DNA from 2 places in the Lysinibacillus zambalensis genome. Region 2 is predicted to be linked to the other one. Evidence: riboswitches for the same ligand, from Rfam matches in the RefSeq annotation. Region 2 holds a riboswitch; the other holds the start of a gene.
What was found. Region 2 has a riboswitch for preQ1 ahead of queC (7-cyano-7-deazaguanine synthase QueC). Riboswitches for the same ligand answer to the same signal wherever they lie in the genome.

Region 1: it holds a riboswitch for preQ1, as region 2 does, so the genes downstream of both, ABNX05_RS16475 (QueT transporter family protein) here and queC (7-cyano-7-deazaguanine synthase QueC) in region 2, are expected to answer to the same signal.

Annotation. Positions count from the first base shown of each region.
Region 1 is NZ_JBEGDG010000012.1:130,927-143,789, forward strand. It holds gene exaC (acetaldehyde dehydrogenase ExaC) at 1-830, opposite strand, end outside; gene ABNX05_RS16430 (YojF family protein) at 1,109-1,459, shown strand; gene bshB2 (bacillithiol biosynthesis deacetylase BshB2) at 1,473-2,162, shown strand; gene ABNX05_RS16440 (TerC family protein) at 2,236-2,979, opposite strand; gene ilvA (threonine ammonia-lyase IlvA) at 3,205-4,467, shown strand; gene ABNX05_RS16450 (nuclease-related domain-containing protein) at 4,679-5,644, opposite strand; gene ABNX05_RS16455 (ABC transporter ATP-binding protein) at 5,806-6,600, opposite strand; gene ABNX05_RS16460 (ABC transporter permease) at 6,593-7,621, opposite strand; gene ABNX05_RS16465 (ABC transporter substrate-binding protein) at 8,539-9,561, opposite strand; gene ABNX05_RS16470 (hypothetical protein) at 10,161-10,415, shown strand; PreQ1 riboswitch class I at 10,790-10,834, shown strand; gene ABNX05_RS16475 (QueT transporter family protein) at 10,841-11,323, shown strand; gene ABNX05_RS16480 (CPBP family intramembrane glutamic endopeptidase) at 11,525-12,256, opposite strand; gene ABNX05_RS16485 (MerR family transcriptional regulator) at 12,253-12,863, opposite strand, start outside.
Region 2 is NZ_JBEGDG010000001.1:107,055-119,917, forward strand. It holds gene ABNX05_RS00530 (sterol desaturase family protein) at 79-696, opposite strand; gene ABNX05_RS00535 (GntR family transcriptional regulator) at 718-1,401, opposite strand; partial or broken gene ABNX05_RS00540 (radical SAM protein) at 1,581-1,694, shown strand; gene metK (methionine adenosyltransferase) at 2,381-3,556, shown strand; gene ABNX05_RS00550 (aminotransferase class I/II-fold pyridoxal phosphate-dependent enzyme) at 3,556-5,052, shown strand; gene speD (adenosylmethionine decarboxylase) at 5,049-5,483, shown strand; gene speE (polyamine aminopropyltransferase) at 5,483-6,337, shown strand; PreQ1 riboswitch class I at 6,941-6,987, shown strand; gene queC (7-cyano-7-deazaguanine synthase QueC) at 7,329-7,988, shown strand; gene queD (6-carboxytetrahydropterin synthase QueD) at 7,992-8,465, shown strand; gene queE (7-carboxy-7-deazaguanine synthase QueE) at 8,458-9,186, shown strand; gene ABNX05_RS00580 (MerR family transcriptional regulator) at 9,560-10,348, shown strand; gene ABNX05_RS00585 (C45 family autoproteolytic acyltransferase/hydrolase) at 10,341-11,375, shown strand; gene ABNX05_RS00590 (GNAT family N-acetyltransferase) at 11,486-12,034, shown strand; gene ABNX05_RS00595 (hypothetical protein) at 12,342-12,845, shown strand; gene bioW (6-carboxyhexanoate--CoA ligase) at 12,826-12,863, shown strand, end outside.

The sequences.
Region 1 (12,863 bases), on a different contig from region 2:
GCCATTACGTCCTCAAAGAATACGTTTGGTGATTTACCCCCTAGCTCTAACGTTACAGGAATAATATTTTCAGTTGCATATTGCATAATTTGGCGACCAACTGCTGTTGAACCAGTAAATGCAATTTTTGCAATTCGTTTGTTCGTTGCAAGTGGTTTACCAACTTCAACACCAAAGCCGTTTACAATGTTAAGTACGCCTTTTGGTAGGATATCTTGAATTGTTTCAATTAACACTAATAATGAAACTGGCGTTTGCTCAGCTGGTTTCATCACAATACAGTTACCTGCTGCAAGTGCAGGAGCAATTTTCCAAGCAGCCATTAAGATTGGGAAATTCCAAGGAATGATTTGGCCAACTACACCTAGCGGCTCTTGGAAGTGGTATGCAACAGTGTCGTTATCTATTTGTGTTGTACGCCCTTCTTGTGCACGGATGACACCTGCAAAATAGCGGAAGTGATCAATTGCTAAAGGAATATCTGCGTTTAAAGTTTCGCGAACTGCTTTACCATTATCCCATGTTTCTGCAACAGCGATCTTTTCTAAGTTTTCTTCAATACGATCTGCGATTTTATTTAAAATAGATGCACGCTCAGTTGCGCTTGTTTTCCCCCATGCATCTTTTGCTGCATGTGCTGCATCAAGAGCAAGCTCAATATCTTCAACTGTTGAACGAGCTGCTTTTGTGAAAACTTGACCTGTTACAGGTGTTTTATTTTCAAAGTATTGCCCTTTTACTGGAGGAACCCATTCGCCACCGATAAAGTTATCATATTTTTCTTTGAAATTTACTACTGCGCCCGGAGTATTAGGATTTGCATAAATCATAGTATCAATCTCCCCATATTTTATTTATGAAACCGCATACAAATTATAACGACACAATTTATATAAACCCGTTTCATGTGTCCTATATTGATACATTAGAATAACTTTTTCAAGTAATTAACCCTATACAAATAGTAAATATAATTATCTTAAGATAAAGAAATTTCTGTATTTTACCAACAGCATTTATTGTTATTTTGACAACAAAAGCCTTTCAATTTCCCTTTGTCATCTTTTTTGACTATACTTAAATAGAAATAATCGAGAGGAGTGTTAAGATGCAAGAGGTACAAGTAAAGACGTTACAGGAATTATTGAATTCTTTCGCCAACAAAGACGTTTATATCCATCTTGAGACGACGAACGGTTCTTATGCAGCACACTTTGATGAAAAATTTTTTAATGCAGGTGCTTTTATTCGTAATGCTAAAATCAACTATGAACTTGCTAAAGTGGTAGATGATTCACCCCATCGTGTTGGCTTGAAAATGGCACATGGCTGGGTTTATGCACAGGGCATCACACATTTTGAACTAGATGATCTCGGCCGTTTATTAATGGCTGGACTAGATTACTCAGGTAAACTGGCGATTGCACTTGAAATTAGCGAAACGCCGTTTGCTTATTAAGGGGGACGACTTTTTGAATTTACAACCACAACGTCATATTTTAATTGTTTACCCTCACCCAGATGATGAGGCTTTTTCAATTGCTGGAACAATTGCCTACTATACGAAGAAAATGAATACACCTGTTACATATGCCTGTTTAACTTTAGGCGAAATGGGGCGTAATTTAGGAAATCCACCTTTTGCAACACGTGAATCCTTACCAGAAATTCGACGTAAGGAGCTTATTGCAGCAGCAGATGCTATGGGCATACAAGATTTACGTATGCTTGGTTTCCGTGATAAAACGATTGAATTTGAAGACGATGAAAAAATGGTAAAGCTTGTTGAAGGTTTAATAGAAGAGTTAATGCCTTCTCTTATCTTTACATTCTTACCTGGTTTTGCAGTGCATCCTGACCATGAGGCAACAGCACGTGCAGTAGTTGAAGCTGTTCGTCGTATGCCAAAAGCCGCTCGTCCACAAGTATTGGGCTGTGCCTTTGCAAATGATACGATTGAAAAAAATGGGGAGCCACATGTTGTCGTCAATATAAGCGAAATGAAGGCAGATAAAATTAGTGCCTTACAAGCACACTCATCCCAAACTGCTTGGATGATGCAAGAAACAGAAAAACGCATCGATGACGGTGAACCAATGAGCGAAAGCTGGCTTAATATTGAAAAGTTCTATATAGTGAATCCTGATCATTATGTAAAATAAAAGTTTTCGTTTTGTTACTGACAATAAAGCGGATCTGTCCTCTTTTTAAATGGAGAACAGATCCGCTTTTATGTTAAGCAGTCCTCATTTTTTTTAAGAAATGAATCATGAAGGTTATAGCAAATATAATAATTAGCACAACGAAAAACATATAATGCGGAATGTGAATACCGATGACGCTAGCTAGCATTTTCAGTGCAATAATACCAATTATAATAAATGCTGTTGCCTCTAATTCTGGTATTTTTTCAATAATGACTAAAAATAAGCCTGCAATCGTTCGCATCATTAAAATACCTAGTACTCCCCCGATGAGTAATATCCAAATTTGATTGGATATCGCAAAGGCTGCAAAAATCGCATCAATTGAAAAGGCAATATCCATCAGTTCTACAGAAATAACGGTTGCCCAAAACGTTCCAAAAATGCGAACCATCAACCCTGTTTTTTTCATTTCCTTAGCACTATCAGCTTCTCCTATCTGTAAGAAATGAGCGACACATAGCCAACCTAAATACAGAGCTCCTAGCACTTTAATAAACCAGAATTCTACCAAGTAAACGCCTACCCCAATAAATAAAAATCGGAAAAAATAGGCTCCCAACATTCCGTACATTAATGCTCGTTTTCGTTGCTTGGTTGGCAAATGCTTCACTAGCACAGCTAATACAAGTGCGTTATCAGCCGAAAGCAAACCTTCTATTATAATAAGTGTTGATATTAACCCCCAAGATACAGGGTCAGTCAAAATTTCTTTCCACATTTCCCAATTGAAAAATTGAATGTATGTAGATAGAATTCCTTGAATGATTTCCAATTACATACCCTCCTACTTGTCCTAAGGTATTCTAGTATATGCTGGACCATTTCCGTTATGAGGAAATGTGTGCATCCTTTATTTCTCCAAAAAATTCTCGAATAAATCTATTTTGCATTAAATAGACACCGAAAATTTAGAATTTACTAAAAATTAATGACAAAAAGCATATAAAGTGTGCTATCATAGATAAATGTTTTATACGGATAACGGAGGATGAATACTATGGAAGCTGCTGACACTAGAACCGTGCAAGTAGAAAATATCTTGATTGCACATCATTTCTTAAAAGACGTAGTGGTGCACACGCCGCTACAAAAAAATGACTATTTATCCGAGAAATACGGAGCTAATATTTATTTTAAACGCGAAGATTTACAGCATGTACGCTCATTTAAACTTCGTGGTGCCTATTATAAGATTAAAAAAATTGAAGAAGAGGCTCGTAAAACTGGCGTTGTTTGCGCAAGTGCGGGCAATCATGCTCAAGGTGTTGCCTACGCCTGTGCACAATTGAAAATTCAAGCAAGTATTTTTATGCCTCAAACAACACCTAAACAAAAAATCGACCAAGTTCGTATGTTTGGTCGTGATTATGTAGAAATTATTTTAGCAGGTGATACTTTTGATGATTCTGCAGAAGGTGCATTAGCTTACTGTGAAGAGCACGAAAAAATCTTTATCCACCCATTTGATGATTTTGATGTCATTGCTGGTCAAGGAACTGTCGCTGTTGAAATTATGAATGACATGGAGGAGCCAATTGACTACGTATTTGGTAGTATTGGTGGCGGTGGCTTAATGTCCGGTGTTTCTGCCTATGTGAAAAACCTTTCTCCTCATAGCAAAATTATCGGTGTAGAACCTGCTGGGGCAGGCAGTATGAAAGCTGCATTTGCAGAAGGCGGCGCAGTGGCACTTGATTGGATTGACAAATTCGTAGATGGGGCCGCGGTAAAATGCGTCGGTAATCACACATACGATGTTTGTCGTCGCTACTTAGACGACATCGTACTAGTACCAGAAGGGAAAGTATGTACAACCATCTTAGATCTTTACAACAAACACGCCATTATCGCAGAGCCTGCTGGAGCATTATCAGTAGCAGCTCTCGATTCTTATAAAGAAGAAATTAAAGGCAAATCAGTCGTTATTATCATTAGTGGTGGTAATAATGATATCGGTCGTATGCAGGAGATTAAAGAAAAATCTTTAATTCACGAAGGCTTACTATACTACTTCATCGTAAGCTTCCCACAACGTGCCGGCGCCCTTCGCCAATTCTTAACAAGCGTTGTAGGACCAAATGACGACATTACAACTTTCGAATATACTAAGAAAAACAACAAAGAAAGTGGTCCTGCCTTAGTCGGCATCGAACTCGGCAATCGAGAAGACTACGAAGGTTTACTAGTACGCATGAATGAATTCGGCTTCAAATACAAAGAAGTAAACAACGACATTCAACTATTCGGCTTACTCGTCTAAAATAAAGAGTCACACTTGCTATGTGAGTGTGGCTTTTTTAGGTTTATCGAGGCACTTTTGAGATTTATCGAGACTTTTCAGAGTTTTATCGAAACTTTTCTCTTGTTTATCGAGACTTTTCAGAGTTTTATCGACCAACTTTAAAAAAATATCGACATTTACCTTACAAGCGACACTATCTGACCGCACCGATAGTTTGCGCCGCTTACCTTCACTTCAATAAATCGGTAGGAATTACATATTTCCTATTTTTATTTTTACCTATCTCTTCAAATTTTAACTTTTTCAATAAATAATAAACTGCCTTCTCTGAGTCAATATCAAAGAAATTACGAAATTGAGCATTTGTAATATTGTTGCCCAGCATTAATCGAAAATCATGTAATGCTATTAGCATTGATTGATTATCAATCGATTGGCAATTGCTACAACGCCATTTCCCATGGGTGTAACGTAGGACATGGTCAAAATGACACTGCGAGCATAGTGCCCCCGTCTTCAATTCATCCACCATAATATCTAGGGTCCAGTGAGTTGGTGTGTGCATCTTTAAAATATGCGCTGATATGTCTCTCAAAACTTTTTCACTTAGACAGACTTGTTGATGCCGCTTGAACAGTTGATTGATCCTTTCAGCCAAGCCACTTACATGAATAATTGGCTGGGACAAGAAAGAGGACGTCATAATCATATTCGGATTTGCAGAAACGACTATATATTCAATAGGTATATTATGCCCACTCATTTGAAATAGCCGACGCAAAAATCTAGCATGTCGCTTCACTTGATCAATAGGATTTCTAAAGCCATCTACTTTGCCATCAGAAGTAATTCGAATAAATTGATGGTTATCTTCCATATATTCTACATGCCCAACGATATTTTTGATTTCAACGATTAGCACAAAATGTTGGGACATAAATAATGTATCCATTTGGTGTGTCGATCCAGCAGCACTCTCAACCTTAAGCTCTACATCATGCAATAAATAATACGCATGCTCCAAATAGATTTCACGCCATTCTCGATCTACTCTTTGCTCGCCAACAATACCAGCCCTTGTTCTTCCTAGCATTTTTTGAAAATAATTATACTTAGCGTGAGATTTCGGTAAACGTCTCCCGAGCATTTCTAACACGCGTTGCTTTGATGAAACTTCGCGCTTTTTGAGTAACATATTTTCACCTCCTTTAGCTAGATTATAATATACTCCTTCTAAATTAACTAAATTTTCAGTTTTCTATCAACCGACTTTATTGCTTTATCACCCAACTTTTTAAAAATATCGATATCCAACGAAAAAACGCCCACACCTATGTATGAGCGTTTTATCGTTTATTATCCTAGTAACGCACGGTCTGAGTTCATTTTCTCACCGCGGATACGTTCAAACTCCGCCATTAAATCTGGGATAGTTAATTCATGCTTGCGATCCTCGCCAACCTCTAAAATAATTTGACCTTTATCCATCATAATCAGTCGATTTCCTAAGTCTAAAGCTTGTTGCATATTGTGCGTGACCATTAAGGTAGTTAAATTGTCTTTCTCGACTAAATATTTCGTAATACGTGTGATTAACTCGGCACGAGATGGGTCAAGTGCCGCAGTATGCTCATCTAGCAATAAAATCGAAGGCTTCGTGAAGGTCGCCATTAAAAGAGACAGCGCCTGACGCTCACCTCCCGACAGTAGGCCAACTTTTGCAGACAGACGATTTTCCAAATTTAAGCCCAACATCTCCAACGATTCCTTAAAATATTCTCGACGTTTTTTATCAACACCGAAGCGCATACCTCTACTCTTATTACGTGAGTAAGCTAATGCTAAATTTTCCTCAATCGTCATTGTTGGTGCTGTACCAGCCATTGGATCCTGGAATACGCGACCGATGTAATGGGAGCGCTTATATTCTGGTAAAGATGTAACCTCATTTCCATCAATTGCAACCGTGCCAAAGTCTGGTGTTAGTGCGCCAGAAATCATATTCATCATAGTCGATTTACCAGCACCATTACTACCGATAATTGTGACGAAATCCCCTGGCTTTAAGTGCAAATTAATTTCTGCAAGTGCAATTTTTTCATCAGGCGTACCTTCATTAAAAACCTTATTAATACCGTGTAATTTAAGCAAGGCCCTTCCCTCCCTGCTCAACCGTCTTTACTCGTGTTTTCTCCGCTGCGCGCTTCACCCTACGTTTGCGCTCCTTACTCTTATTGATAAATTGAGGTAAAATCAACGCTATAATAACAATGATAGCTGTTATTAATTTCATATCTCCTGAATCAAGGAAGTCTACTCGTAAAGCTAATGCTAAAATAATGCGGTAAATGATAGCTCCGGCAATGACGGCGAATGTTGTGCGCATAATCGTTTTTGTACCGAAGATTGCTTCGCCGATAATTACAGATGCCAGACCGATAACAATCATCCCGATCCCCATACTTACATCTGAGAACTTCGAATATTGAGCGATTAAAGCTCCCGAAAATGCGACAAGTGCATTAGAAAGTCCAAGCCCAAGAATAATAAGAGTATCTGTGTTTGCCGAGAAACTACGAATCATACGCTTATTATCACCAGTTGCTCGAATAGCCAGGCCGATTTCTGTTTTCAAGAACCAGTCTGCAATGAACTTAATTAAAATCGTGATGATTAATACTACGATTATTGTGCTCCATGTTGAAGGTTGTTGCTGAACACCAAAACCTTTTAGCACGTTATTTAATGCCGTATCGATTCCTAAATTACTCCAAAATGCTTGAAACTTTGAAAATAAAGTTTCTGAATTTAAAAGTGGAATATTCGGACGACCTATCGTATTTTCTGCAGTGGATCCCATAATACGTAGGTTAATAGAATACAAAGCAATCATCATTAAAATCCCCGATAATAGAGGATTAATTTTCCCCTTTGTGTGAAGAATTCCTGTCATACATCCAGCAATAAATCCAGCAACAATTGCCACTAAAGTCGCTAAGATCGGGTGGTAGCCAAGCAGAATCATCGTCGCCGCTGTAGCCGCTCCTGTTACAAAGCTTCCATCAACCGTTAAATCCGGAAAATCTAACACGCGGAATGTTAAATACACACCAAGTGCCATAATCGCATAGATGATTCCTTGCTCCGTTGCGCCAAAAATTGCTATAAACATAGTTGAATCATCTCCTAATAATTTCTTAAACTAATTTTCATTAAAAATTCTTATCTGAGATCCATTCTCTAAAACGATGGATTCATATTGCCAGAAGTAGGTTCCGTGCTCACTTGTAGAAAGCTTTACTAAATCCACTTGTTCAATAATGGCTCATCACCAAAAGTTGGAGATGATTTAATTAATACTATTCAATGTATATAAGTTGATTGGAGTGGAGACTGGGCGACTCCTCGGGGATCAGCGATAGGGGAACGAAGGCTAAGAGCATCACATCATGTGATAACGCCTTCGTGACCAACATCCTGCTGTTGCTGTCGCTGCGCTTTCGCACAAACAAAACCAAAACCTGTTGCTGTCGCTGCGCTTTCGCACAAACAAAACCAAAACCTGTTGCTGTCGCTGCGCTTTCGCACAAACAAAATCAAAACCTGTTGCTGTCGCTGCGCTTTCGCACAAACAAAACCAAAACCTGTTGCTGTCGCTGCGCTTTCGCACAATCAAAACCAAAACCTGTTGCTGTCGCTGCGCTTTCGCACAATCAAAACCTGCTGCTGCCGCTACGTTGCACTCACGCTTTCGCGCAAAAGACATCTGTTGGCCCGAGACCCTGGAGCGAGCAGGTAGGGGAACGAAGGCTAAAAGCATCACGTCCTGTGATAACGCCTTCGTGACCAACATCCTGTTGCCCCAAGCGACTCATCGGACGCCCCCAGGAAGCTTTGCTCTGTGCGAAAGCGTAGCGGCAGCAACAAAGCGCCCAGTCGGAACGGAAATCAACCCTACGTTATGATACTAGGCAAATTTTAAATAGGAATTACATGAATTCAACATCGCCCCAAAACACTCTAAAAGAAGATAAAGCGGAGGCAGTTTTAGTGCTCCCCCGCTTCGCTCCATAAGATGATATGAGGTCATTACTTTTCTAAAAGCTCCGCACCCCAAGAATCTTTAATGTCGATTCCTAAATCATCTGCTACTTTTTTATTGATTAATAGTTTTAGCTTTTGTGGATATTGAGCTGGAATATCAGCAGGAGTTCCTTCACCTTTTAGAATCTTCACAGCCATTTGCCCTGCTTCATAACCGATGTCAAAATATTCAAAACCATATGCACCTAAGCCACCACGTGCCACAGAGTCAAGCTCTCCTACAACTAATGGTAATTTATTAGCATTTGCTACATCAATGACAGACTCAAGTGCCGACACTACTGTATTATCAGTAATAATATAGAATGCATCAGCTTTACCGATTAACGATTCAGCAGCTTGTTTTACTTCTGCAGACGTTGCCGCAGATGCCTCAACCACCGTTAAGCCTTGCTCATCCATCACTTTTTTTACTTCTTTTACTTGTGCCACTGAGTTTTGCTCACCAGCATTGTAAACCATCCCTACTTTTTTCGCTCCCAAATCCTTTAAGAACGCCACTGTTTTCGAAATAGTATCAGGATGTAAATCGATTGTTCCTGTTACATTTTTCCCTGGCTTCTCTATAGAATCGATGAGCTGTGCGCCAACAGCATCTGTTACAGAAGTAAAGATAATTGGAATATCGCTAGTTGCTGTTGCTGCCGCTTGTGCAGACGGCGTAGAGTTCGCAAAGATTAAATCTACGTTTGCACTTACTAGATTGTTTGCAATCGTCGTGTTAAGACTGTTATCCCCTTGCGCTATTTGTGGATCGTAATCTACTTTTAAGCCAGATTCTTCAATCGCTTTTTTGAAACCTTCAGTTGCAGCATTTAAAGATGGATGCTCCACAATTTGAGTAATCCCGATCTTATATGTTTTATCGTCTGCATTACCGCTCTCACTTGCGTTTTTCGTTTCGTTCCCTTTCGAATCCGACGAACTAGAACCACTACCACCACAAGCAGCAAGTATTAAAACTAACCCAAATAACAGGAACGAAAGCTTTTTTAAATTGCTTTTCACAAATAATCCCCCCGATTTTGATCTCTTATATTTATCACACTTTATCCAAGCGAAGTGTGAACGTATCGCTATATTATCGTTATTAGCAAGGTTCGTCAACAACATTATGAATCTTCTGACTATTAATTCCAATCGAATATTTTTTCTTTTCAATCAATTTTCCGCTTTAAACCGCTAAACTACGCTGTTTTTACAATTTGATTTCTTTTTCTAACATAACAAAAAAATTTTTTACAATTTAGCGAAGTTATTTTTCCGACATCTAATTTTAAGTAATATATGTAAAAACTAAAAAGCCTGACAGTGAAAATGTCAGGACTTCATAACAGCTTTAATTCGCTCTTACTTTTTCAAGTTTTCAACTAGCCAACTACTTTGAGTAAAGGGATATATTAGAAGTTTGAGTAACGTCTTAAATTAGTGAATAAAAACAACCTGCGAGTGCTTTAGAAGTATTACTCCCTTTATGGTTAGACGTGCCATACTCATTTATTTCTTGCTAGTAGATCTACAGAAAGTGTTCATTTTAGTCCCCCTTTTTACATTTAATGCATATGATGCATATGAGATTAGTGCCGTTCCCAAAAAGGAGGAATACCATGAATAATGATAAAATCGATTTAAATCAACCTTCTTATTCGCAAGAACATCAAAATGCAACTACAGGAAATATTGATACAATCATTTCTAATCTATGTGACAGTCTATTTGAATTTGCTCTGGATTTCACCCTAAATGCCTTAGAGTATACAAAAGAAATGGAAGAGGAATTAGAATATACAGATGAATTCAAGAAACAAGTGAACGATTTAATTTTTGAAATAGAAGAAATTAAAAATACTTTAGAGGAGTAATGTCTAAAAGTGCTGTTTATAGTCATTGGATCTATTTATCCCCCACTATTTTGTACGACCATTTGCAATCAATAGAGCCTCCATTCACCATTGCCCCAAAATTCACTTAATTATTTAGTGTTTTAAACTACTGAAATGGTCACTTGTTAAAAGTATTGTTTTAACAAGTGACCGGCCAGATCCACGACTTCTAACTTTCGAGGTTACTTCTCATCTGCTATTTCTGCATAACTTTCTAGTAGGTGTACAAGCCCCTTTTCATAGGCATTGTCATAAAAAAACTTTGACACAGATCAAATTATTATCGTTAATACTATAATTTTTTACACGTAGCTATTTACAAATAAGCATGAACATTGATATGATTGCATTTGCTTCACGTGGTTCGTAACCATCCCACGTAAAAAAACTAAGGAGAAATAAATATGAAAATAAAATTTTTAGCAACGAGTGGCATTATTGCCGCACTCTACATTGCTATTACATTATTAGTCGCGCCATTTGGCTTTACAGAGGTGCAGTTCCGAATATCGGAAATGTTTAACCATTTAGTTGCGTTTAATCCACGCTTTGCCGTTGGGATCATTATTGGTGTATTCATCTCTAACCTCTTTTCACCACTCGGCATCTACGATTTAGTTTTCGGTGTAGGCCATTCGATGATTACTCTTGGGTTACTCATTCTTATTTGTAAATTTGTCAAAAATATTTGGGCACGTTTAATCATTAATACATTTTTATTTACTTGTACAATGTTCATCATTGCATTTGAATTGAATTTAGCGTTAGAATTACCATTCTTCTGGACATGGTTAACTGTTGCTGCAGGTGAATTTGTTGTCTTGGCGGTTGGTGCACCGATTATGTATGTATTGAACAAACGCTTAAACTTCAAAAATTTAATTTAATTTAATTTAATTTAATTGACGGATCTTATTAGAGCTGTGTTTAATAAAAGGAGGAACGATTTCATCGTTCCTCCTTTTTGTTGTATTCACATTGAAGAATAAAAATCAATAACATAGTTCGAATAATTTTCATGTAAATAAAGTTTAATACCTACCAAAAAGCGTTGCAATGAATAATCAGAAAGAAAATAATATGTTATTTTAATCCTTTTCATTCTCATCACCTAATTTCCCCACGTAATCAATCAAAGTATGAAGGAGTATTAGAGGTATAATGGAATTCAATGCGACTGCAAGCATCCCGAATACAAAGCCAAAAATGGTTGTCCGAATGACACCAGATAAACTCTGATATGTATGTGCAAGACCAAATATTATGGAGGTACACAATAGAACGAACCAAATTGACCACTCTGGAAATAATGTGTTAAATGCAAATATAAGCAATCCACGGTAAATAATTTCTTCCGTGACCCCTGCTGTCCATGCCACTTGATTCCAAATTGCTTTTTCTTTCTTTGTAACAGGTAGTAACTCAGTAAACGCTATTTGCTTCATTTGTTTTTGCTTCATTATTTTCATCTTATTTTTAACTTTATCACTTATAAAATATCCAATCGTGTAATATAAAAGTAAAACACTATATAATAGAGCTACCCCTATAACAACATATGTAACAATTGTTCCTAATGCTTTTGTGTTGATACTAGGCATTATTACACGTAGTTCTTCTAATGTAAGTTCAGAATTTACCACTACTATTAAAATAATAAGTGTAGGTAACCACAAACCTAGCATAACAACCTTATAATAGTGTATCCTGCTTGTTGGATTAGTCAGAACACGTATTTTAAATCTTTGATATAACCAATAACCTATAATTGGTTCATATAAAAGAGTAAACCCAATGAATCCCCATAATATTATGTTCATTTTGTTTTATACTCCTTTAGCATGTTCTCTATTTTTTCAATTAACCATTCTTCTTCTTGTTTACGAAATGGTGACGAAAATAACATTCTATCCAACTGTATATCCATAAGTTTTGGTTCGGTTAGTAACCAATTAAATAATTGTGGTACTTGAGAAAAAAGCTCTTCGAGAATAGTATGTACTTCGATATCCGTAAATTGGTTCTTATAAGCTATTTTTAATTGATTTAAAATGTTTATTAAGTGTGCATCATAATGAACGTTGTGACCATTTGATACATCATAACTCTCATCTACAATTTCATTTGGTAAATAACCCTTTAACCATCGCTGCTGAGATTCCATATTTAAATTATTTTGAATTAATGCAATAAACATCTCTGGTTCGATTACCTGATTTGATTGGGCTAACGAAATGGTGTATTCAAGTAATTCAATACTCTTTTTAATGCCCACCAATTTACGAAGCAATTTCTCCTTTTGGTACTCTAAAGAATCTGCTATGTCCCATTGTGATTGCCTCATTAGCTGTTGAATATCTTTTAACGAAAATCCTAACGATTTTAATCCTGTAATTTTTTGTAGTGTAATTATATCCTCATTTTCAT
Region 2 (12,863 bases):
TTATTTAAAGTCTATAATTATGTTGACAGAATAGGACCTAATATTTAACCTACAAGGCATTTTTTATCATTCTATTTCCTAGTCGCCTCGTTTCTCTAGATTTTTAACAGTTTTACTTTGATCAACATCCTTTTGGTTTTTAAAGGTACCCATGAGAAAATCATAAGCTGGGTTCGTAACGCCATACCAGTAATTTTCATTTTTGAAATGATGCCATAAATGAACCTTTTTCATCCAACGACCCCATGGAGATATTGGCTGAAGGGGACGATGGGCGATATAATGCTTCCACTCATAAAATAATAAAAAGAGCATGATACCTGCAATAAATGCGTTTGTCATTACTAAGCTAGATGAAAAAAAATTAAAAATGGCTGCTGCAATTGCAATGTTTGGCACACTATACCATAAGGGTAAAAATAATAAATGCAATTCATTCGGATTTGTATGGTGGTCATAATGTAAGCGTTTAAGCATTTTTAACAAAAATGCATTCTTTGGCGGTTTCAGATGAAAAAGAAACCTGTGTGTTACATACTCAGCTAAGGAATACATAATCATTCCCAAAATAAAAGCACCCAAAATTCCGATAGAGGTTAAATGTAGAATCATAAATACAAAACTAATAAGGAATAGACAGGTCATGATTAATATATCAGGATAGAAAAAATATTCTTTAAAATATTTCAACTTCATTTATCACGCCTCCAGTATTCTTTATTTTTTTCTATCTTTCCAGATTTCTAAGCTTTTCGCCATTGTTGTCGTAGATAACCTTTCCGCTTCCATTACATCTCCTTTTAATGCAGCTTTTAATAAGCCGTGGTAAAAGTCGAAGGACAACAGACGATGTTCTTTTATAGAAAAATATCTTTTTGCCATATCCAGATAAATAGAATCGAAGCTATTTAAAATGAGTAAGAAGATTGGATTGACTGCAAGGCCAGCACACCTTTTTTGCAAATTCCAATCAAATGCAGCATAGCTTTCTGCACTATCTTCGAGTTGCTCTAGATTGGCAAGGAGAGCAACCACTTTAGGTTGATTAAACGTGACAGCATCACGAATATAAGTCGGAGCCAAAGAACTTCTTAATTCTAATAAATACATGATAAATTCATCTGTTAAGGTATGATGATTCTCAATAATATTAACAAGTGTCGTTAAATTCCCATTGCGCCAATAATCATTAACAACCGCAGGCATTCTTTTTCTCCCTGTTATCCATCCACCCCTTCCTAAACGTTGAAGTACCTCCCGAATAGTTGGCCGACCTACACCAAATTCTTTTGCAAGCTCTCTTTCTGGCGGTAAAGTACTTCCTACAGAATAAACACCAGCCACTATTGATCTAATTAATTCATTCTCAATTTTATCTGAGGAGCGTTCCTTTTCTTTCAAAACCTTGTCCCCTTTACTATGTGGTAATACAACTTAAATAAATTGGTAATACCAAAAATTATATACTAAGTCCGAATTTTCTGTCAACTATACGTAGAAATTTTATAATTGGACATATCAAACAAGCCGTAAAATTCTTAGTAGAATGCAATATATATTTAAATTATTTGAATCAGAAAATTGGTAGAAAGAGGGAAAAGGCATTAAATAAACCTTCGCTAAGACAAATGAATTTCTCATTTCATAACTTTGATGTCCATAGTGGTTTTAAAGATAAGGAAAGATATGTGAGATATCCGTAGACAAAATCAACCTAGCAGTTTTGATAAATGTGGTTAAAATTAGCTAATCAACATACCAAATTTGAAACAAAGAATCGTCATGTTCTTCTTAGAATTGACCGAAAATAATAGTCTGAATTATGGAAATTTAACGGATTTCTATAAATAAAAGACGCTAAAAATACCTGAATTTTCTTTGCTAATTTAAAAATTTTTTTGCTTACAATATGTTAATTTGACACATCTATTTACAAATTTAATAGGAGTTCGTTCTATTATTAATATAAAAAACCTTTACGTGTATTTTTATTCACTTATTGGAATAAAAATTAACATCTTGTGAAATGTTACACTAAGTATTTTTTGGTTCAAAAGGGTAAATGAATTAATTTTCATAGCGATTCATTATAAAAAAATATTAAAAAATAAATTGACACTCAATTGTTTATGACTTAATATGAGTCTCAGCATAATAATATAGCTCTTATTAATAACCGTTGAGACGAGGGGTCGAAGATACGGTGGCCAAACAATTTAGTTCAAAATGAACTGAATCCAGTGGGCCGAACCTGAGCACAAAATTAACTTTTGTGAACAATAAGAGGAACAGCAGCTGATAGTATTCGAAGCTTTCCTTAAAATTGGGTGAGCTTTTTTTTATGCCCTAAAAATCTATAATTTGTTAGGGGTAGTTAAAATTGTCAGAAAAAGTATTATTCACATCGGAGTCTGTATCGGAAGGACATCCAGATAAAATTGCAGACCAAATCTCAGATGCAGTATTAGACGCGGCATTATCGCAAGATCCGCTATCACGTGTGGCATGTGAAGTATTCACAACTACAAACACAGTAATTGTTGGTGGAGAGATCACTACAAAAGCAGAACTAGATATCGAAAAAATTGCCCGTAATACCCTAATCGGCATTGGTTACACAGATGATAAGTTCGGTATTGATGGTCATAACTGTAATGTACAAGTTTTAGTACACACGCAATCTCCTGATATCGCAATGGGTGTTGATTCTTCAAGCGATACAAAAGAAGTTGGTGCAGGTGACCAAGGTATTATGTTCGGTTTTGCGACTAATGAAACTGAAAACTATATGCCATTAGCAATTGAAATGGCACATATGCTTGTAAAACGTGCAACTGAGTTACGTAAAAATGGTCAATTCAAATGGGCTCGACCAGATATGAAATCACAAGTAACAATTGATTATACGGATAGTATGCAACCTAAAATTGATACTGTTTTAATGTCAATTCAACATGATGATGATTTTGACCGAGTAGAATTCATTGATTACGTTACAGAAAATGTAATTAAAGCTGTTGCGAAGCAATTTGGTATGAATGAAGACTTCCGCATTTTAATTAATCCTACTGGTCGTTTCGTAGTAGGCGGACCACACGGAGATGCAGGTTTAACAGGACGTAAGATTATTGTTGATACTTATGGCGGGGCAGCTCGTCATGGTGGTGGCGCATTCTCTGGTAAAGACTGTACAAAAGTTGACCGTTCAGCGGCTTACGCAGCACGATACGTTGCAAAAAATATTGTTGCAGCAGGCTTGGCAGATAAATGTGAAATCCAATTATCATATGCAATTGGTGTAAGTGAACCAATTAGTATCGCTTTAGAAACATTTGGTACAGAAAAAGTAGCGAAAGTAGAAATTTTAAAAGCGATTCGTCAATTATTCGACTTAACGCCAGATGGCATTATTAACATGCTAAATCTACGTAAACCTCAATATCAACAAGTTGCAGCTTATGGTCACTTTGGACGTAGTGATGTAAACGTAACTTGGGAAAAAACAGACAAAGTTTCAGAATTAGAGCAACTTTTAACAGTTGCTATGGGACAATAATGCAATGCGTGCAAAATCGAGTGGCTACTGAGGAATTTTTAGCCACTCAAGACCGCATGCCATTATTTGAAGCTTTAGTCAATTATACTAAACAAGATGTTACGCCGTTTGATGTACCTGGACATAAAATGGGGCTACATGAAAACCCATTAAAATGGACGCTTGGAGAAATGACATTAAGAATGGACGTAAACTCGATGAAGGAGCTTGATTTATTAAGTCACCCGGAATCGGTTATTAAAGAAGCTCAACAATTAGCTGCACAAGCATTTAATGTAGACTACGCTTACTTTTTAGTAAATGGAACTACTGTAGGAATTTTGGCGATGATTTTAGCGACATGTAAACAGGGCGATACATTGATCGTACCTCGTAACTGCCATAAATCAGTTATGAACGGCATTATATTAAGCGGAGCAAAACCAGTATTTATTCAACCTGAAGTTGATCAACATTTTGGCATTGCACACGGAATTTCAGTTGAAAATGTAAAAGCGGCACTTGCAGAAAATCCACAAGCGAAAGCTTTACTAGTAACGTATCCAACATATTTTGGTTCAATGAATCAACTGCAAGAAATTTGTAAGCTCGCACATGAACAGAATGTAACAGTTATTGTTGATAGTGCACACGGAGCGCATTTAACATTTTTACCTGATGCTAACGATGCGATTAGTGCTGGTGCAGATGCAGTAACAGTCAGTATGCATAAAACTGGGGGTTCATTAACACAAAGTTCGCTTCTATTACTACAAGAAAAACGAATCGATTCGAAGCATTTGCAAAAAGTATTAAATATGCTTCAAACGACGAGTGCAAATTATTTATTAATGAGTTCTTTAGATGTAGCGCGAAGAGAATTAGTAATGTATGGACAACAACGTTATAGCCAATTAAAGTCAGTTGTTGATGTAGCAATTGAAGAAATTGAAAATAATTCACGCTATGAAGTGCTTAAAGCTGATTATGTACAACAAAATTTCAATCAATCCTATGATTGGACGAAACTTGTTATTCGTGTGAACGATCTCGGTTTGACTGGTTTCGAAGTTTACACAATATTGAAACAACAGTATGGCATTCAATTAGAACTTGCTGAAGGATATGTCATAATGGCAGTCATAAGTCATGTTGATACGAGTGAAACAATCGGTAAATTAGTACATGCGTTAAAAGATATTGAACTTAATCACACAAAAAAAGATGCGATTCAGTCAGCTTATGTGACAGCGAATCAAATTAATAAATTAGCAATGACACCGCAACAGGCGTGTAATGCAGAAACAGAAACAATTTTAATTTATGATGCGGTAGGTCGGATTAGTGCAGACTCATTAATGATTTATCCACCGGGAATACCACTAATTATCCCTGGTGAAGTTATTTCAGAGGAAGTAGTAGAATTATACAACTTCTATTTTCTTAATTTTGGGAATGTTCTGTTCGAAACGAAAGAAGAAAATTATATTACAGTCGTAAGGGAGACAAATAAATGAGCATTGAATTATCAACATTAGGTAGACACGTATTAATTGAATTTTATGGTTGCCCAAGTGAAATTATTGAGCAAAACGCATTAATCGAGCAGTTTATGAATGAAGCTGCTGACTATTCTGGGGCAACAATTGTAGAATCTTGCTTCCATCATTTCAACCCATATGGTGTTTCGGGTGCAGTAATTATTGCTGAATCACATTTAACGATTCATACTTGGCCAGAATACGGATTTGCTTCTGTAGATGTTTACACATGTGGTGACTCAGTAAGTCCTTGGAAGGCAGCAGAATATTTAGAACAAAAACTGCAAGCGAAAAAGACAGAATCATTTGAAGTACCACGTGGAATGGCAGATAAAATTCGCCAATTTGCAGAACAAGAAATTGATACAATTCTAGTGAAACAAGAAGTATTAGAGGACGTGATTTAATGAAATGGTATACAGAACAATGGAGCGATAACTGTAAATTTTCAATCGGATACAACGAAGAAATTCATAGTGAACAATCTCCGTTCCAAAAAATCGATTTTTATAAAAGTGAAGAGTTTGGTACTTTCTTCACGTTAGACGGTTTGATGATGGTTAATGAAAAAGATGAGTTCGTTTATCACGATATGATTACGCACCCAGCATTCGCTACTAACCCAGACATAAAAAAGGTATTAATTATCGGTGGTGGTGATGGTGGTACTGCTCGTGAAGTACTACGTTACGAATCAGTAGAAAAAGTAGTAATGGTAGAAATCGATGAGTTAGTATTCCGTTTGAGCCAAAAATATCTTCCAATTACAGCTGCTGGTGTTGAAGAAGATCCACGTATGGAAATGATTTTCGATGATGGCTTAGCTTATGTTCAAAACGCAGCTGATCAGTCATTCGATTTAATATTAGTAGATTCTACTGATCCAATTTCAGTCGGTGAAGGTTTATTTACAACAGCTTTCTATAAAGAATGTTACCGTGTATTAAATGAAAAAGGAATTTTAATTAACCAACATGAATCTCCATACTTTGCCGAGTATGCAGAAAACATGCGCAAAGCACATAAAAAAATTAAAGGTATTTTCCCAATCGCGAGCGTATATCAATTCCATATGCCAACATACCCATCTGGACATTGGCTATTCGGATTTGCTTCAAAAGCATTACATCCAATTAAAGATATTCAAGTAGATGCTTGGGATAAATTTGGCCTAAAAACGAAATATTACAATACAGATTTACACGTTGGTGCATTCGCACTTCCTACATTTGTGAAAGAGTCACTTGATCGTGATGAATAAGAGGCTGGGACAGAACTAAATCGTTCCTTTATAGAGCCGAATAAAATCTTGATTAACAAAACAAGATGAATATAAAAACCGAACGATTCCAAAAAACTTCATGAAAGTTTCATTGGATAGTTCGGTTTTTTTTGTTGGGTCTGAAAGAAAATGTTCATAAGGGCGAGGTCATCCTGAGGTAAGAAATTAATAAAGGGTTACTCTACTTGAAGTGACCCAAAGTATAACTAAAAGATTCTATTTGAACTTATCTAGTTTCTTAACTTTCATTGAAGCTACTTCTCCACAATTCTTACAAATAGTCAAAATCATTGGTGAACCTGTAATATAGCTTATCGATCATAGTTCGTACGCTACAGCAAACTAATGAGCAATTTGGAAATAATAATAAATAAGGTAATCCATAACATGACGAATCTCCAAGATTTTAAGAGAATTCATAATCAAAACCAAAAGAAAGCGTTCATTCTCTGCATATTTTGTAAAATTAATCTGTTCTTATGTTTTTATAGCAACAATCTTTTAGAAACAGCCTTTAAAAATCCATTTGACGTTTTCTACTATTTTTTGTATTATATTTAAGAAAAGAATGCCCGGACTAGAACGGGAGAGGTTCATAGCTGATACCCTCTATAAAAAACTATGGAAACATGATAATTATGCCATGTCCATATCGGACGTGGCTTTTTTTATGTTTTTACTTACGTTTTATTAGAACGATTGGTTATGCCTCTCTTGAAAAGTGTTGGGAAACATTTTACAAGGAGGTTTTTTTATGTCTGGCCGAAGCCATACAGAAGGACTGTAGGATTTACCATTATTGAGTAACCAAAGTACACAATATTTTAATTCGGAAAAAATTGATTATCGATAACTACGGTATTGAATCGTTCAATTAAGAAAGAGGTATTTAGCTACCCTCTAAAAAAACTAAAAGAAGCAGTACTTTTTCTTATAGTGCTGTTTTCTTGAAACAAGGGAGTTTTTACAGATGAAGCAGGAAAAAGCAATTGTTGTATTTAGTGGAGGTCAGGACAGTACAACTTGTTTGTTCTGGGCAAAAGAACGTTTTAAAGAGGTTGAAGCAGTAACTTTTGATTATGGCCAAAGGCATCGTCTTGAAATTGAATGTGCAAAGATGATAACAGAAGAGCTCGGTGTCAAGCATCACATTCTTGATATGTCACTCCTGAATCAGCTTGCTCCGAATGCATTGACACGACAAGACATAAAGGTAGAAGACGGAGAAAATGGAGAGCTTCCATCGACTTTTGTACCTGGTCGAAATCTTCTCTTCCTTTCATTTGCGGGCGTTTTAGCGAGCCAAGTAGGAGCTAAGCATATTGTAACTGGCGTTTGTGAAACGGATTTTAGCGGATATCCGGATTGCCGAGATGTGTTTATTAAATCCTTGAATGTTACGTTAAATTTATCGATGGATGATTCCTTTGTAATTGATACACCGTTGATGTGGCTGAATAAGGCACAAACATGGGAACTTGCTGATCAGTTTGGAGCACTTGAATTTGTTCGGGAAAGAACGTTAACTTGCTATAACGGTGTACTAGCAGATGGCTGTGGTGAATGCCCAGCATGTAAACTGCGAAAAAAAGGGCTTGATGAGTATTTGAGTTACAGGAAGGAGTCATAAGGCATGTCAGATTTTAGAATCGTCGATAAGCTCCAAAAACTAGATGTAGATATTCAAAGAAATCAATTGAACTATCATGCAAAGCGCGTTCTCGTAAGTAAAGAATTTACCTTCGATGCTGCTCATCATTTACATAACTATGAGGGGAAATGTAAAAACCTGCACGGTCATACGTATCGCGTAATATTAGGACTGAGTGGTTACACTGATGAACGGGGTTTGATGATTGATTTTGGTGATATTAAAGGAATATGGAAAGAAAAGATAGAGATTCATTTGGATCATCGTTATTTAAATGAAACGCTTCCACCAATGAATACGACGGCAGAAAATATTGTTGTTTGGATTTACGAAAAGTTGGCTGCGGCCTTGCTTGATGAACAAAGATATAACGGTGCGCGTGTTGAGTTTATCCGGTTATATGAAACTCCGACTAGCTATGCAGAAGCGAGACGGGAGTGGATGGAAGTTGAGTAAGATACCTGTTATCGAGATTTTTGGACCAACGATTCAAGGTGAAGGAATGGTAGTTGGCCAAAAGACAATGTTTGTGAGAACGGCCGGCTGTGATTATTCCTGTTCTTGGTGTGATTCATCGTTTACGTGGGATGGCAGTGGAAAGCACCTTATTGTTCAAATGACAGCTGAGGAGATTTGGTCTGAGCTGAAACGTCTCGGAGGCAGCGGTTTTTCATTTGTTACGATTTCAGGCGGCAACCCTGCACTCATCCAAAATTTGGAGAAGCTCATTGCCATTTTAAAAGAAAATGACATAAAGGTCGGGGTGGAAACACAAGGTAGTAGGTGGCAAAAATGGATGTATGAGATTGATGAGTTGACAATTTCCCCAAAGCCACCTAGCTCTGGTATGACGACAAACTATTCGATGCTCTCTGAAATCTTCGAAAAACTTGAAAATCGAAACAGTAATCATCATGTATCTCTTAAAATAGTCGTTTTTAATCAAGAGGATTACGAGTATGCTAAACAAATTCACCAACGATATCCAACGATTCCTTTTTATCTTCAAGTCGGTAATGATGATCTCACGACGACTGACAATTCACGATTAATACTACATTTATTAGATAAATATCATGCACTGATAGATAAAGTGATGAAGGATGAGGAATTAACAGATGTCAAAGTACTGCCACAGTTGCATGCCCTTGTTTGGGCGAATAAAAGAGGGGTATAGTACTATTACAAAAATGGCTATAAGACAATTTCTTGAAGAGGATTATGATTAACTTGTCGCGGTGTGAAAGTATAGGCTAATTTGGCCTATACTTTTTTGTGCTGTCAGTATAGATGTAATCTATAGAAAATATATCTAACCCACGAAGACAGAAGTAGTGACTAGCCAAGTGCAAGGATGCTCGTGGCGATACAGAATCTGAAGAAAGCATGCCCATTCACTAGGTCATATTTAGTAAATGAAGCAGATGGATGTAAGTAAAAGTAAAGAACAGGACGTTTAATGGAAACTTATAGTAGATTTTTATGTTGAATTTTCTCTTGACCTTAAAGTAACTTTAAGATGTATCATTGAATTAAGGTGGTGTAATAGTTTGAGTAAGTTGATGACAATACAGGATTTTGCCGAAAGAACTGGTATTTCCAAAAGCGCATTAAGATATTATGAGGCACAAAATTTACTTCGTTCAGTTAATAGAGACACTAGTGGATATCGGGTTTATACTGAAGATCAAGTTGAAGTAGCTAAATTAATCTCAAGTTTACGTTTGGCAGATATACCAATAAAAAATATTCAAGTGTATTTAAAGGAAAGCGATGTAATATCGAGACAAAAGATGGTGGATAGTTGGATTCAGATAATAAAGGGAAGGCTAGATATTTTAAATGTTAGCTTACGCTACTTAGAAAGTGAAAATACTAGCAAAAATATATATCTATTAGAGAAAAGCGCAGAAAAAATTATTTGGTTTTTTGCTGAATCAGAAATTGGTGAGTTCAGAGAAATTGTTAGTAAGAAAGCTAAAGAGCTTGAGAAATTAAATATCCCAATAAAAAATTGTTATTTAAAATATATATCTGGAAAAGACGTGATTAAAGTCCAATTTGGCTTCGGCATACCTTTGGACATACAACCAAACAAGCTAATTGAAACGGATTTGATAGAACAAATGCCAGCTTGTATATACATAGCTATGTCTTATAATGATTCAATCACAAAAATTCGAGACGGTTATTGTAAATTAATAAACTATGCAAATGAAAATAACTGGGTTCCTACAGGTTCGATACTAGAATGGTATCGAGGGAATGACTTTACAAATCTCGACTTAATATTGCCTGTCACACAATTTGGAAAAAGGGGGGAAATGGAAAGTGTATAAAAATGATGAAGAGTTAATTGTAAGAATAGTTGAACTGAGAGGGAATTATTATCAATTTGGCTTGGAACAAGGTAGAGAATTAAAGTCATTAACAGCCTTAGAACAATTGGAACGGCTAGAGAAATTGAATTTTAACTCAAATGTACAAAAGGCGAAGGAAATAATAAAGAATGTTTCACCGAATCTTTTTCAAGAACTAATCGGCTTGGCAGAAGGATTAGACATGGAAATAGATAATACTATTAAACTTTTTAGTGGCTATGATGTAGCATTTCCACAAATGGGGTGTACTACATTAGTAAATGATGGTTATTATGTACGCAATTATGATTTTAGTCCGGAAATGTACGATGCAAGGCTTGTATGGACTAATCCTACAGATGGCTATGCTAGCGTAGGCTTTAGTCAACAAATAATTGGAAGACTTGATGGAATGAATGAAAAGGGGCTCATTGTAGGGTTACATTTTGTGAATAACGAATACAAAGAAGAGGGATTTATTGCAACGACTATTGTTAGAATGCTATTAGAACAATGTGCAAATATTGAAGAAGCGCTAAACTTCATCACTAATATACCTCATGGATATTGCTACAATTACTCCATAACAGATCAAAGTGGAACAAGTGTAATAGTAGAAGCTTCTCCACAACAACAGATTATCAATATAACAAGTCCTCTTATTTGTACCAATCACTTTGAGTCAGATATATTGAGGGAGAAAAACGGTATTAGCGTACAAGGATCAATAAAACGTAAGGATTATGTGAGTTCCTTATTATCTGAAATTTTATCACCTATGTCTAGTTATCAGCACTTCAATGATGAAAGTTCTCCGATTTTTTGTAAGCACTATAAAGAGTTCTTTGGAACATTACATACAGTTGTCTATTGCCCAAAAGATTTGAGCATTATAATTGGAGTTGGTGGCAATTGTGAACCAATGATGTTTTCACTAAAAGAATTTAAGCAAGGGACATTAATTCTACCTGAATATATGAAAGGGACAATTAATCAATCTAAATAAAATGGACATCTGTTATTTGAATTAGATACTAGTTTAATAAGAAGGAGATAATTCACTTTTATCGAATATACTATACAAGATTAGGAAGTAATTTTAGATGAGGTGTTCGATTGAATAAAATAAGAACTGAAACAGAAAGATTAGTTATTCGATTTCTTGAAGAAGGTGATTATTCTTCTTGGCTAACCCAGTATGAAAATCGTTTACCTTCTCAACATAAATACGATCAAGGTAAATTAGATATGAGCATCTGTACGAAAGAATGGTTTCGTGATTTAGTTACTAAACATCAGCAAATGGCTGAAGATGACAAGGTCTATGTATTTGGAGTGTTTAGAAAAGAAGATAATACTCATATTGGTTTTATAGACTTTTCGACAATTATGAGGGAAGAATTTCAATGGGCCAGGTTCGGATATACAATTCATAACCAGTTTTGGAGAAAAGGTTATGGGAAAGAGGCTGTAAAAGCTGCCTTAGATCTAGCGTTTAAAAAATTACATTATCATCGAATAGAAGCTCATATAAACCTTGATAATATAGCATCTATAAAGTTAGCAGAAAGTGTTGGAATGGTGTATGAATGCACGAGGAAAGGATTCATATTCGAGGACGACAAATGGACTGATCATCTAGTTTATTTTATAAACGCAAAATAAGTTGATAAGTAGACAAGAACGAAGAAGTTTTTTGTATACGTTCTCTTATGCAGATTAAAAAGCAGTAGATTTTAATAAAACCCCTGATTCTTCTGCTTAGCGTAGAAAAATCAGGGGTTTTTATTTAAACCTTTGATAAGTAACAAAAACTATTTTCATAAATAATAAAAAATCCTACCATTTTATCTACTTTTCAACCTTCATTTGTGTTAACTTAAAATAAAAATAAGTTAACACAAATGAAGAATAGGAGGAAATAACATAAAGTTATTACATGTTAATTTAAAAAGTAAGATGGAGGAAAAAAATGACCCGAAAGTTTTCTACTTATGATCTTGCTCAGATTTCATTGCTAGCATGTCTTATTATCATTACAGGCATGTTTAAAATTCCAACAGGTATTCCTGGGTCTGAATTTCAATTATCAGCACCCATAGCAGTTGCGATTGCAGCGGTATTTGGGTTTAAGCGGTATTTTCTAGCGGGGATTATTGCAAGTTTAATCTTATTTTTACTTGGGATACACTCGATCTTAAATGTGGAGATCGCATTGATTTTCCGATTGACTGTAGGCCTACTCATTGTTTTATTTGGGACTTCAATTCCAGTACTCGTTTTGGCGGGCCCAATTGGAACAACGATTGCTAGATTTGGTTTGGCTTATACGTTAGGGACTCCATTTTTACCGTTATTAGCTGTGGCTATTCCAGGTATGGTAATCACAGCTGTTAGTGTCTATCCCATAACGAAAATGTTACATACAATTAATAAGAAAGTAGCAGGTAATCATCATGTTAAAAGCGTGTTATAGCATTCGAATGCGTGCAGC